Regions from separate parts of the Paenibacillus sp. SORGH_AS_0306 genome, predicted to be linked through region 2. Evidence: a T-box and tRNA genes for the amino acid it is inferred to sense, from the RefSeq annotation. Region 2 holds a T-box; the other holds one or more tRNA genes.
The links. The T-box of region 2 lies ahead of leuS (leucine--tRNA ligase). A T-box ahead of a tRNA ligase gene usually reads a tRNA of that ligase, here a tRNA-Leu.
Positions count from the first base shown of each region.

Region 1 (6,961 bases), 120 kb from region 2:
CTATGACTTTCTTCTATATCACTGCTTGGGTGCTGTAATCGATGCCCGCTCAATCAATTGGGTAGACATTAATATGTGCTCGGGTGTAACCTCAGGATGTTCGATTCGGCGCATTAACATCTGTACTGCGCGCATGCCAATATCATTTTTGGGAACACGAATAGTCGTTAATTTGGGGTTCATCAATTCTGTTAACGTTAAATCGTCAAACCCGATAATCGATACATCATCCGGACAATGAATATCCCATTTCGATAATAAACTGAGTGTTTCCAAAGCAACTACATCATTCCCACAAAATAGTCCGGTTAAAGCTTGCTCTGAAGTTGTTTGCGTTTTCAATGTATCTGCAAATTCACCTGTAATGTACATCCCTGTCCCACTTACACCGATACCAGCAATAAATGTAGCTTGAATTTCTTCATCATTTTTCTCATTAAAATCACGAATCGCTTCACGAAATCCCCGACTACGTTCACGAAAGCTCCACGAAGCATCTGGATCACCAACAAATCCTATTTTCCGATGACCTTGTGCAAACAAATAATTGGTCGCTTGATAAGCACCAAGAAAGTTATTGGCCAGAATATGATCAATCGAAGGATCAAGTAAGTTAGCATCTAACATAACAAATGGAAAATCGATCGAGCGTAGCATTTCGATATAATTATCCGGTAAATGTCCCATCACTATCGCTCCATCTGCTTTGCGATCATAAATGCTAGACGGCAATCCTTCTTTTGGGAATAAACTAATATCTATTGTCGATAAAATCATACTAAATTGATGATTGGTTAATTCAGCTTCTACCCCTTGCATGACTTTACCCCAGTATTCAATATCATCTAGGTATGCTCTAGGCATCAGAACAACGATATTACCTGTTTGAGTATCGGAAGCTTTTTTGCGAACAGGCTTAATACGGTAACCCATTTCTTCAGCAGTTTGCCATATTTTTTCTCGTGTACCTTCATTTACAGCAGGGTCATTGGATAACGCTTTAGAGACAAGTGCTTTGGAGACTTTCAATTCATCTGCAATCACTTGGAGCGTAATTTTTTTCATGGAGCTAATCATCCCCCTTTGTTCTATAATCTATCTATAGTGAATTCACTTGACTTAACAATAAAGCTTTATTCAACAAATTTCAACTCTAATCCTATTCTCTATATGTATCAAAAAAATCCAAACAGCAACCAAGAGATTTCTCTTAGCATACTGTTTGGATCGATTATTTTACAAGCTATCTAATATGACTTGCTACATACAATAAAATACTTATACTCTAACTCTAATCTTTCCTTTGCTTCACTATTACTTTAACTTCGGTAACTCATCACGTGTAATTACATTAGAAGCATTATAGACAGTCTGGATCTGAGCATTGGTATTCTTTTCAAATGTTAGCTCTGCCCAACTCATAGCAAATGCCCATTTCGGTTGAGCCGCTAACTGACTAGGTGTAGGTAATACATCACATTCACCAATCGCTATCGGCTTGCCATTGGCTACGCTCAAAGCTGTATTGTATTTCTGCGTAGTGAATCCATCAGGATTGTATACGTCTAAAGCAAAGATATCCCAATAAGCATTCCCTGGATTGTATACATTCCAATTCAGATCCAAATCTTGCATATCCCATACCCATACCAGATTACTTAACCCTTTGGTATTTACAAGATAATCATGAGTCAAACGATACAATTCAGCAGTACCGGTACTACCCGGACGACCTGCCCACCAGAATACCCCTTGATTCATTTCATGGAATGGACGGAATAATACAGTGACTTTATTGTCTTCTAAATACTGAAGATATTGTGCATAATTATCTAAACGAGCTTTCCACGCTTTGTTTAATGTACCGCCGTTAGTCGTTAAGTCTTTCCACTGAGCATCGCTTAAATGACTGACTACTCCGCCTTCCCAATTGCCAGCATCCGCTTGTGTAGGTGGTGTAACGTGCATCATCACCTGGACAATCGCTCCGTTATCCCACTGCTTTTTAGCTTCATAGATCATATTCCAACGATTGTTGACATCATTGGTTGAAAACAATAAATCACCACTCCATAATCCTGGATATTTACCTGTAATACTTTTGACTTTCTCTGTCTGTACAGCAGGTGTAGCATTCGGTTCACGATTGTGCATGCCGATTACGGTTTGTTTGCCACTGATGCTTTTAATATAATCAAGTACTCCTGTAGCCGCTTGTGTACCACTGCCGTATATTTCAAATTCGTATAACGAATAACCATAGGTAGTCGCCCGTTGGAACGCATACATTTTTACATATCTAGCGGTAGTCGATGGAAACGTAATCGTATTGGTTCCTCCAGTGTTGCTATAGTTCGAATACACTGTCGTCCAATTTACATTATCGGTAGATGTCTGAATCTGAAATTGCTTCGCATAAGCAGCTTCCCAACGCAAAATAACACTGGATACCGATTGAGCTGTTCCGAGATCAACAATGTAATATTGTGTATCGCTATTTGTCGATGCCCATCTCGTCGATAAATTACCGTCTACTGCATTAGTTGCGATATTACCACTGGCTTCTGTAGAAGACACAACTACATTTTTGCCACGAGCCAGATTAATATCCGCTGCTTCTGCTTGCGATCCCAAAGACATTCCTACACCACCAAACACCAAACTGAACATCACTAGAACTAACAACCACGTATAATTTAGTTTCACCATTATATTACCTCCCTTGTAAGGTTCAGTGTTTTCTGTCTACTCCTATCCTGTAGATTGCACTTTTTATCAAGCTTTTTGCTGAACCTTTTACAATTCCGCTCATCACCTCCTTATCTTTTTTATAATATAATTATACTTTTATTTAAAATTTAATTTTGTTTATTATACATATATTACATAATTTGAAAATAAAAATATATACTTATTTTTCAATTCATTAAAATTATTTACAAACTAAAAAGACCATCTGTTGATACCAGATGGTTTTTGCTTTTGCTAAAAGATCAATTTAAAATGTTTCACACTTCAACAGTGTATAGACTTCCATATCATATATGTAGCAGTATAAGCTCCTGTATGGCTTCAAAATCGTTATTAGATTATATGATAAATCTTTATGCTTAACTTATTAAATAGTGTCTTACGCTTGATCAGAAGCCTTTTACATCTATATCCAAAACCAGCACACTATCCAAAGAAACATTCCACGGTAATTTCACAAAACAAAAAGAGCGCCCCAACCGCTATACAACGGTTGAAGCGCTCTTTTGTTATCTGTACATCTCATAATGCCGAGAACCGGAATCGAACCGGTACGGTAGTCACCTACCGCAGGATTTTAAGTCCTGTGCGTCTGCCAGTTCCGCCACCCCGGCACAGTAACCCACATTGATGTTGAGGGTTATACATGTGCTACTTGTCTTTATGTACTGATTGTATTGCGTTACACTTATATCAAAAATATAAGTATGCCGAGGACCGGAATCGAACCGGTACGGTAGTCACCTACCGCAGGATTTTAAGTCCTGTGCGTCTGCCAGTTCCGCCACCCCGGCACATGTTGAGATAAATAAATTCATCTTCATGCCTGTTAACTTTATCACTTGTTGTGATTGTTTCGCCAACATTTAAGATCATACCATGCTAGATATCTAACTGTCAACACTTTGGATTCGATTTTATTTTCAGTTAACCAAACCGTTGATTTTCTAAGATATAATATCTACATTTTCAAAAGAAATATACTGCGGCAACAATAAATTAAAACGAATAATCGTTCCCTGTTCTCCACTATTCATTTCAAATTCTCCATTCATCAAATGGATTAATTTTCGACTAATTGCCAGATTCAAACCGATACTACCGTATTGCTGATACCATGACATATCGTTAGCTTCTTTTAACGAATCAAATAACTGTTCTAACGTTGTGATATCTACAGTCATATGAGAATTGTGAACAGTAATATCTAATGATACATTGTTATCAGAATCGCTTATTGCTGTTGACGCTGATAATGTTAATTGTCCTAATGAATTGAAACGCAATGCATTAAGCGTATTGATCAATATCTGTCTCAACCGCAAAGCATCTCCATAAATCAACGGAAGTTCACTTGGGTTAGTGTTCATTTTCAATGCGATGGGATTGTCATCCAAAGGTGTGCCGAGTGAAGTCACCACTTCATGAATCGTATGCATGAGATCAAATGGTTCTTGATCAATCTTCGTTGCGCCTTCTTCCATATGACTAAAACTCAAAATATCTTCTACCAAAGTCAACATCGACTGATTACTGGATTCAATAATATCCATATAGACTTGTTGCTGGGGATCTATCTCTGAATCCATCATCAGATCAGCTACACCTACAATATTGGTCATCGGTGTGCGAATTTCGTGTCCCATAATAGCTAAAAGGTTCCGATTCACTTGTGCTGACTTTTCCGCTTTTAGACGGGCTTGTTCTAATTCAATTTCTTTTTGCTGAAGATCGGTTACCATCTTCTCTAGCTCTACTACATAAGCTAAAAAGATCGTCATTGTTTCTAACGTTTGAATATCAGCTTCACTGAACTTGTACGTATTGCGATCCAATGCACAAATCGTTCCATAAAATACTACCATCACGCAAACGTACCGGTAATCCTATAAAAGAACCACCACCTATAGAACGTGTTACATCCATATGACGTGTTAATTCATTTTCATTGGTATTCTCGATAATCAAAGGCATATTACTTTTTGTTTTTTCATTATTGATCACTAGACTGCAATAACTTAATTCTAAAGGAAGTATACTTCCCTCTTCTACAAGATGTTCATCACGATTATAAGCTCGCATAATCACATTATTGAGACCGTCATTGCTAGCGATAAAAATAGTATTAATGTGGATAAGTCCACCTATTATTTTAATAATGTGGTCTGCTGCATCGCCCACATTTTGATATAACATATTACTGATTGAAGAAGTATTCATTATGAACTCCACCGTCTTTCATTAAGAAAATATTAGATATAGTTCTATATACCCAAATTATACTTAAATGTATTATATATTAAATTTTAAATAATGTATTGTGAATTTTTGTACTTTTTTATGATTGTAGAATATGTTTGGATACACATATCAAATCAGTAAAAGTTTATATTTGTGATTCATCTGACGTCACATTGGTTTATTTCGATAACATAGCCTTTATATTGATTTACAATATGATTGATATCTATTATGTCGAAAATCGCTAGATAGACGAAAGGATGACTTCATAATGAGTAAACCGGATGAGTACAAAAACCATGAAGAACGTGGAGCGGGTGTAGATCCTATACCAGATCCAGACTCTAATAAAAATCATTCCGCAGAAAATCTGCTAGAAGAAGCAGTGAGCGAATCGGTAGATAAAGTTAAAGAGGACTTCAGTAAAGATTCTAAAAAAGACTCTTCGACGAAAGATTCTTCTCATCAATAAAAATATTTCTGATTCTTTTGAACTACTTAATCAGGGTTAAAGCTTGGAGGTAATATGCTATGAAATTTATTCTAATTGTTGTTATTGTTGTACTATTAGTTATGTTATTTATGCGACGTAGAAAAAGATAATATCACTACTTATAAAAAAAGACCCTTACAGATGTAAGGGTCTTTTTCTAATGGGCCCAGAGGGACTCGAACCCCCGACCAACCGGTTATGAGCCGGTAGCTCTAACCAACTGAGCTATAGGCCCGCATCTCCAAAAGAACGATTTCAATTGGAATGTAATATAAACAGCGACTCAATTAATATACCGTATTTCACTATTTCACGTCAAGTTAATTTTCTGCATATCTTGTATAAGCAGATGCTTCACTTTATCATGATCGTGTTTATATTTTACAAAATATGTATGTTTATTAAAAGGTAAGGGTACACTGTAGGCAGTATACCCTCTTCTATATGATATCAAAATATATGGATTTTATTTTACAACTATGGCGATGTAGTATCGTAATCTAGATCTACTTATTTACCAAAAGCAGATGGATCTTCACGCCATGAGCGTAATAGTTCTAAATCTTCTGCTGGAATTTTGCCCAATTCTACTGCTTTGTCGATCAAGGCTGTATAGTTAGAAAGAGTCTGTAATGGAAGATTAGCTTCTGCAAAAGCATCTGTAGCTTTATCTAGTTGATAACTAAAGATCGCCAGTACTGCTAATGGATCGGCTCCTGCTTCACGCACAGCCTCTGCCGCTTTAATCGAGCTACCTCCTGTCGAGATTAGATCTTCGATCACAATCACTTTTTGCCCTGATTGAATCAATCCCTCGATCTGATTATGTTTACCATGTCCTTTGGCTTTGTCACGAATATAAGCCATTGGCAAATCTAACTTTTGCGCGACCCAAGCTGCATGCGGAATACCTGCTGTAGCTGTTCCTGCGATCACTTCTGTATCCGGATATTGCTCACGAATAATCATAGCAAACGCATCTGCTATCTGATCGCGTATGTATGGATAGGACATTGTAAGACGGTTATCACAATAAATCGGTGATTTGATACCCGATGTCCAGGTAAAAGGTTCTTGCGGGCTTAATGCTACCGCTTCAATCTGTAGTAATGCAGATGCAATATGAGCTGGAATCTCTTCAATGGTTAACATGTAAACTCATCTCCTCTATAATCTGTTGTGTCGCTTCTCTAGGATCATTTGCACCGGTAATCGGACGACCGACGACTAAATAGTCACTTCCCCCGGCTATCGCTTGTCCTGGCGTTAATATACGCGTCTGATCCCCTATATCACTACCAGCCGGACGTACACCCGGAGTAATCGTAGCAAATGACGCTCCGCATGCTTGTTGAATCATCGCTACTTCTAATGGAGAGCATACTACTCCACCCAGACCACTTTGCTGTGCTAAGCGTGCGTAATGAACCACAGCCTCTTCCACTGTTCCTTGAATACCAATTTCTTGATTCATCA
Region 1 covers NZ_JAUTBP010000001.1:2,834,396-2,841,356, forward strand. Annotated here, with positions in the region: gene QE450_RS12305 (LacI family DNA-binding transcriptional regulator) at 19-1,065, opposite strand; gene QE450_RS12310 (glycosyl hydrolase) at 1,315-2,709, opposite strand; tRNA gene QE450_RS12315 (tRNA-Leu) at 3,280-3,365, opposite strand; tRNA gene QE450_RS12320 (tRNA-Leu) at 3,460-3,545, opposite strand; gene QE450_RS12325 (sensor histidine kinase) at 3,699-4,616, opposite strand; gene QE450_RS12330 (hypothetical protein) at 4,558-4,971, opposite strand; gene QE450_RS12335 (hypothetical protein) at 5,264-5,464, shown strand; tRNA gene QE450_RS12340 (tRNA-Ile) at 5,647-5,720, opposite strand; gene pyrE (orotate phosphoribosyltransferase) at 5,996-6,637, opposite strand; gene pyrF (orotidine-5'-phosphate decarboxylase) at 6,624-6,961, opposite strand, start outside.
Region 1: it encodes a tRNA-Leu, which carries the amino acid that the T-box ahead of leuS (leucine--tRNA ligase) is inferred to sense. The anticodon was not compared.

Region 2 (6,961 bases):
CTGTGTGCGGGCTGATGGTGCTGGATTTGTAGCAACAGTCTCGGTATTCGATGATATTGAACTTGTAGACTCTGATGTTGCGATCGGAGTCTTGATCGATGGTTGCTGACTTGTAGAAGCCGTTTCAGTAACAGTCGTACCTTTGGCTTTGGATACCTCGACTACCTTCTCTTTGGAAGAATCTGTTGCCGATGACGCTTCACCTTTGGAGCGATCTGTCTGATCTGTTGTTGCTTTGGATGTAGATTCAGCCAAAGTTGAACTTGGTGTTGTCGTTACTACCTGATCTTCTACAAGTGAAGCTTGTGCTTGTTCATGTAAAGCTGTCCATTTGGTTTCTTGCTCGCTGGATTGTAAAGTTCCAAACACAATCAATCCTGCTCCAAGCACCGCGGAGACTACCGCTGTCCACATGATATCCCGTCTCATAATGACACCTCTGCCGTCGGGATTCCAGTACATTACCGGAATCCCGGTAATAGACTCCCATCGCATAGGAGGTTAAACGATGTTACTTTTTTACTTTCAGATCAAACAATACATATATTAGCTATATCAATCGGTCAGTGATTAGTTAGCAACAATATTAACTAATTTGCCCGGTACAGCAATCACTTTACGAACTGTTTTGCCTTCGATCGCTTGTTGAACTGCTTCTAAGGATAGTGCAGATTCTTCCATCGCTTTGGCATCCAGATCTTTAGCAATTTTGTTACGTTGTACAATTTTACCATTGACTTGAATAACAATTTCTACTTCAGATTCAGTTGTCCATTGCTCATCAAATGTAGGCCATTCTACATACGTAATACTTCCTTCGTGACCCAGACGAGCCCATAGTTCTTCTGCAATATGTGGAGCAAGAGGAGATAACAATTGTACGAATTTCTCCATTAGATCACGTGGCAATACGTCTGTTTTGTAAGCATCATTCACAAAGATCATCAACTGACTAATCGCTGTATTGAAACGAAGTCCGTCTAAGTCTTCTGTTACTTTTTTGATCGTTTTGTGAGCTGTACGTTTGAATGCTTCATCGCCTTCACCGTCTGTGATTTTGGCATTCAATTGTCCTTCATCTGTAATAAATAGACGCCATACACGAGATAAGAAGCGATACATGCCTTCTACACCATTTTCATTCCAAGGCTTCGTTGCTTCCAGTGGTCCCATAAACATTTCATATAAACGTAGTGTATCTGCACCATATTCGCTAACGATATCATCTGGATTAATAACATTACCACGAGATTTACTCATTTTCTCATTGTTATTACCTAGAATCATTCCTTGATTGACAAGCTTTTGGAAAGGTTCTTTGGTATCGACTACACCGATATCGTATAGCACTTTATGCCAGAAACGAGCATACAATAAGTGAAGTACAGCATGTTCTACTCCACCGATATATAGATCGACAGGCAACCATTGTTTTTGCTTCTCTGGTGAACACAAAGCATCATCATTATGTGGATCGATATAACGCAAGTAATACCAGCAACTACCTGCCCACTGTGGCATCGTGTTCGTTTCACGACGTGCTTTCATCCCTGTTTCTGGATCGATTGTTTCTACCCAGTCAGTGATATTAGCCAGTGGTGATTCTCCTGTACCCGAAGGTTTGATCTGATCGATATCAGGAAGCAATAAAGGTAATTCCGATTCAGGAACAGTCTTCATCGTACCATCTTCTAAATGCAAAATAGGAATAGGCTCTCCCCAGTACCGTTGACGGCTAAACAACCAGTCGCGTAGACGATACGTAACTTTACCTTGCCCTTTACCATTTTCCTCAAGCCATGCAATCATTTTGGCAATCGCATCTGTTGTATTTAATCCATTTAAGAAATCAGAATTCACATGTTCGCCTTCGCCTGTATACACTTCTTCTTGTACACTGCCTCCAGCTACTACTTCTTTAATTTCCAAATCGAATTTTTTCGCAAATTCCCAGTCACGAGCATCATGTGCAGGAACCGCCATAATAGCGCCTGTACCGTAACCTGCAAGTACATAATCAGCGATCCAGATTGGTAATTTCTCGCCACTTGCTGGATTAATTGCATAAGCACCTGTAAATACACCTGTTTTGTCTTTTGCTAAATCTGTACGTTCTAGATCACTCTTATGTGTTGCTTGATCTTGATACGCTTTGACAGCATTTTTTTGCTCAGGTGTTGTAATCACATCAACTAACTCGTGTTCAGGAGCCAATACGCAATATGTTGCACCAAATAAAGTATCTGCACGCGTTGTAAATACGGTTAGATTTTTATCGGTTCCTTCAATATCAAAATGCACTTCTGCACCGACAGATTTGCCGATCCAGTTACGCTGCATATCTTTGATACTTTCGGTCCAATCCAATTCTTCCAAATCGTCCAAAAGACGCTCTGCGTATTCTGTAATACGTAGTACCCATTGACGCATCGGTTTGCGGACAACCGGATGTCCTCCGCGTTCACTTTTGCCATCAATAACTTCTTCATTCGCAAGTACTGTTCCTAAAGCTTCACACCAGTTCACAGCGACTTCATCTACATAAGCAAGCCCTTTGTTATACAATTGGATAAAGATCCATTGTGTCCATTTGTAATACTGTGGGTCAGTTGTGCTGATCTCACGATCCCAATCATAAGAAAATCCTAATGATTTAATTTGACGGCGGAAATTATCGATATTTTTAAATGTAATATCACGTGGGTGTTCGCCTGTATCCATTGCATATTGTTCTGCTGGTAGACCAAACGCATCCCATCCCATTGGATGAAGTACGTTAAAGCCACGCATACGCTTGTAGCGAGACACGATATCTGTAGCTGTATATCCTTCAGGATGCCCTACATGCAGACCTGCTCCAGATGGATAAGGGAACATATCCAATGCATAAAATTTCGGTTTACCTGGTTCTTCTTGTGTTTTGAATGTTTTGTGTTGATCCCAATATCCTTGCCACTTCGGTTCGATCTGCTGTGGATGATAACCAGGTTGAGTTGTTTTTGAATCTGTCATCAATGTGTCCTCCTTCGATCTTGACGATCGTATGTGTCTGTCGTAACCTGTATTTCATTCATAGCTTACTGCTCATATGCGACAAAAAAACCTCTCATCCATAGCGCATAATATCGCTAGGGACGAGAGGTTGTGTCTCGCGGTACCACCCTAGTTAGTGAACAAGCATACTTTGCTATCCACTCACTTAGTTGCCTGATAACGGTAGGAAGCCGATGTCGTTCAGAAATAGGATAACTACGCTGACTATGTACTGATAAAAATAACAGCGTATTCCAATATTCTTGCAACATATCTCCAAGGCGAGTTCATATCAGCATCATATCGACTTGCACCACCCGTCGACTCTCTATCATTACATGCTTACTAATATTACTATTCCTTTTCACTGAGCATTGTATTATAAAATATAACAATAGCTCTATTTTAAAAAATTCGCCCTGGAAAGTCAATGATTACGCAATATTCTCTTGGACTTTACGTTTACCGGCTACTTTAGCAGCATCTTCTTCTGGAGTTGTAATAAACTTGGTAATAATCGCACTGATAAAGTAAAGAATCGCGAATACCCATACCACTCCTTCTGCACCGATCACACCGATAAAAGCAAATGCGATAGCAGGAGCAATAAAAGCGGATAAACCAGCACCTAGATTGACGATAGACATCGCAGGGCCTTTGTTGCCTCCTGCTACTGATGGAGCAAGTGCTGCAATAGGAACATAGCCCGCTAACAATCCACCCCAGATAAATCCAACAATCGTGGTGATCCACAAGTTACCGTTTGTCCATTCAGGGACATAGAACAATAATAATGTGAAAATACCACAACCTACTCCACCGAACCACATTACGGTCTGTCTCCAGCCAAATTTATCACCAATAATACCGAATAATAGATTAAATACGATATTTCCTAAAAAGATCGTTCCCCAGATGTTCAACCATGTACCTGTTGCGATTCCGTATTGTGCCATATGTAATGGTAAAAATACAGGAAATCCGTAAGAACCTACGCTATTAATAACCCGTACAATACCACTTAATCCAACTTTGGGATGGGTTTTGACAATCGTTAATCCTTTACCCAATTCGCGTAACGTTTCACGAGCGTTGCCTGCTTTTTTGGGTAAACGGTCACGATTGATCAACAGAGCAAAAATAGCACCGATTCCAGCAAGCACAACAGCACTCCATAACGTCTGCATATATCCTAGATTTTTGATCGCATAACTGGAATAATATGCACCTAATACAAACATCCCGCCTGAGTAAGCTACCCAGAACCAGCCAATTGCTGTACTTAATTTGTGCTCAGGACTACGATAAGTTACCCATGTTAAAAAAGAATAAGCAAACAATGGATACCCAAATCCTTTAACCGCATACGTTAATAACATAATAGGATAATTTAGATCGGTTATACCAAAAGCGATAAAAGCAGATGTACCGATTACATAAGCGATAAATCCAATGAACATTGATTTTTTGGCTCCAAATGCTTCTAAAAATACGCCAGAAAACCATGACGCAATTGCTAGTGTAATACCATATACCGTAAATAAAAGACTGGCATCCTGCACGCTAAGCCCTCGTTCTACCAGATAAGGGCTTAACCAACCTGCTTCTAATCCATCTCCCATCATAAAAATCAATACTCCGAGATATCCCCATACTAATGTTTTGGGAATCCCTATACGATCTAATACGTTCATGACATACACTCCTTTTTCAACTTTACTGGTAAGCTACTGTTCTCAAATACTACTTTCAGATGAAGAAGCCGTTGTCGCAGACTCCGCTAATTGTAATTGTGCAAAAAAGAGCTGCGCCTTATGCCATTGTTGGTAATCTTTTTGCAATGCCTCAGAAGATTGTGGTTGAAATGTAGTGATCTGTTCTGTCTGAGTAGACTGTATATCCAAAGCTTCATTACAGATATAAGCTGCTCCTACAATCGAAGCATGTTCAAATCCTGTGCGGATACGGATTTCTTTACCTAATAGATCAGCAATACTTTGAATAAGTGTACGGCTCTGTAGTCCTCCTCCACATGCCCAAATATACGGACGATCCAGCAAGACCACCTGTGCCAATTGATCGAAATTCACTTTGATAGAAAAAGCAATCTCGTGTAATGCTGATCTGACAAAATGAGCCCGGCTTAATTGATCTGACAGTGGAGCATCGAATAGAAATCCGCCACGTACACGCGCATTTTTGGCAGACGATAAATAAGAACCTAATGCTGCTACACATTGACTTTCTTCCAGTTCATTCATCTCTTGCTCCATCATGGCGTATCCTTCATTGGGATAGAAAATAGATTGCAATTTCTGATAGTTCAGACCGGTGATACCTGGATTCGTTTCGATCAAAAATTGATGTGGTGTTGTATACGCATTAATCCATGCTTGTGCTGATTTATCTGTTGTAAATGTATCTGTAATCTTAGCGATAGGTGTAGTTGTACCGGATACAATAACGATATCTTCTGCTCCTGCACCTGTACTATGGATAGCCAATTGCGTATCCCCGCCACCTACGATAACAGGTGTATCTACAGGCAAGTTCAATTCTGCTGCTGTAGCCGGCGTTAATGTCCCGAGCACGCTACCTGAAGGTATTAATGAAGGCAACACTGTTGGTGCAATGCCAAAGGTGTGACACATTTCTGTAGACCAATCACTATGTTCTACATTATAGAGAAGAGTCTCACATGCTTGAGACGGTTCGTAACTCAACACACCACTAAGCGCATACGTTACCCAATCGCTAATACTGGTAAAACGATTCAATCGTTGATACTGCTGAGGATGACGCTCGCGTAATCCGACTAATTTCATTGCTGAAAATAAAGCAGACGGTGTTCTGCCTGTGATCGGATAAATAGAAGATTGGTCGCTATAGTGTTCTTCCCACTCACGTCCCCGATTATCAATATTCGGTAATCCTAGATAAGATTCACCTGCTTCATCAATCAGTACGATACCTTGACGCTGGCTCGTTGAAGTGACAGCGATAATCTGAATATCAGGAACGTTAGATAGTGCTACCTTAGCAAGCCCTGCAATCTGTTCCCACAATACTTCCGGTATAAAATGACGTGCATCTGCATATTGATTGTCATTGTGATACAAAATATCAGCTCGCTCAATCGACAATACGTTACCGTTGATATCGACAACAGCTACACGAGCATTACCGGTACCGATATCAAAGACTAGATAGGCTTTTTGTGTCATCGTTAATATCCTCCAAAATCGCTTTATTATAAAGTACTTTCACTGCGGTGTTATGATGCTCAAACCACTCTATGAGTGCCGTATTCATAATTTCTACATGATGATCTTCAACTTCATAAGTGGCACCTGCTAAATGTGGAATTGCTAAAACATTTGGCAATGAAATCAGTTCATAATCTTTAGGAAGTGGCGGTTCTTGATCAAACACATCGATAATCGCTCCACGGATTTGATTTTGTTGTAATTGTTCAACCAGTGCATGATGATCTACCACTACAGAACGTGCAGTATTCACAAAAATGGCGTCTTTTTTCATTGATTGCAATAATTCTGTGCCGATTAATCCTTTGGTATCTTCGGTTACAGGTAAATGAATCGATACAATATCGCTTGTAGCAAATAACTCGGCTAACGATACTTTTTGATCACGCGGATCAGGGCTGGTTACATAGGGATCGTAATAACGAATATCACAAGGGAAGCTCCGTAGTATACCTGCTGTACGCTGGGCTACTGCTCCAAAACCAACCATACCGACTGTTTTGCCAGCCAGTTCATTACCTTTAAACTTGAGATAAGCAGTTAAGCTACCACTTTGCCATTCCCCTGCTTCTAACCATTGGCTGGATGAAATAATACTGCGTAAAAAGGTAATTAGACTGCCGACTACCATTTCAGCTACAGCTTGTGCATTACGTGCTGGC
Region 2 covers NZ_JAUTBP010000001.1:2,956,061-2,963,021, forward strand. Annotated here, with positions in the region: gene QE450_RS12810 (ComEA family DNA-binding protein) at 1-462, opposite strand, end outside; gene leuS (leucine--tRNA ligase) at 571-3,012, opposite strand; T-box leader at 3,128-3,410, opposite strand; gene QE450_RS12820 (MFS transporter) at 3,468-4,727, opposite strand; gene QE450_RS12825 (FGGY-family carbohydrate kinase) at 4,770-6,257, opposite strand; gene QE450_RS12830 (2-hydroxyacid dehydrogenase) at 6,229-6,961, opposite strand, start outside.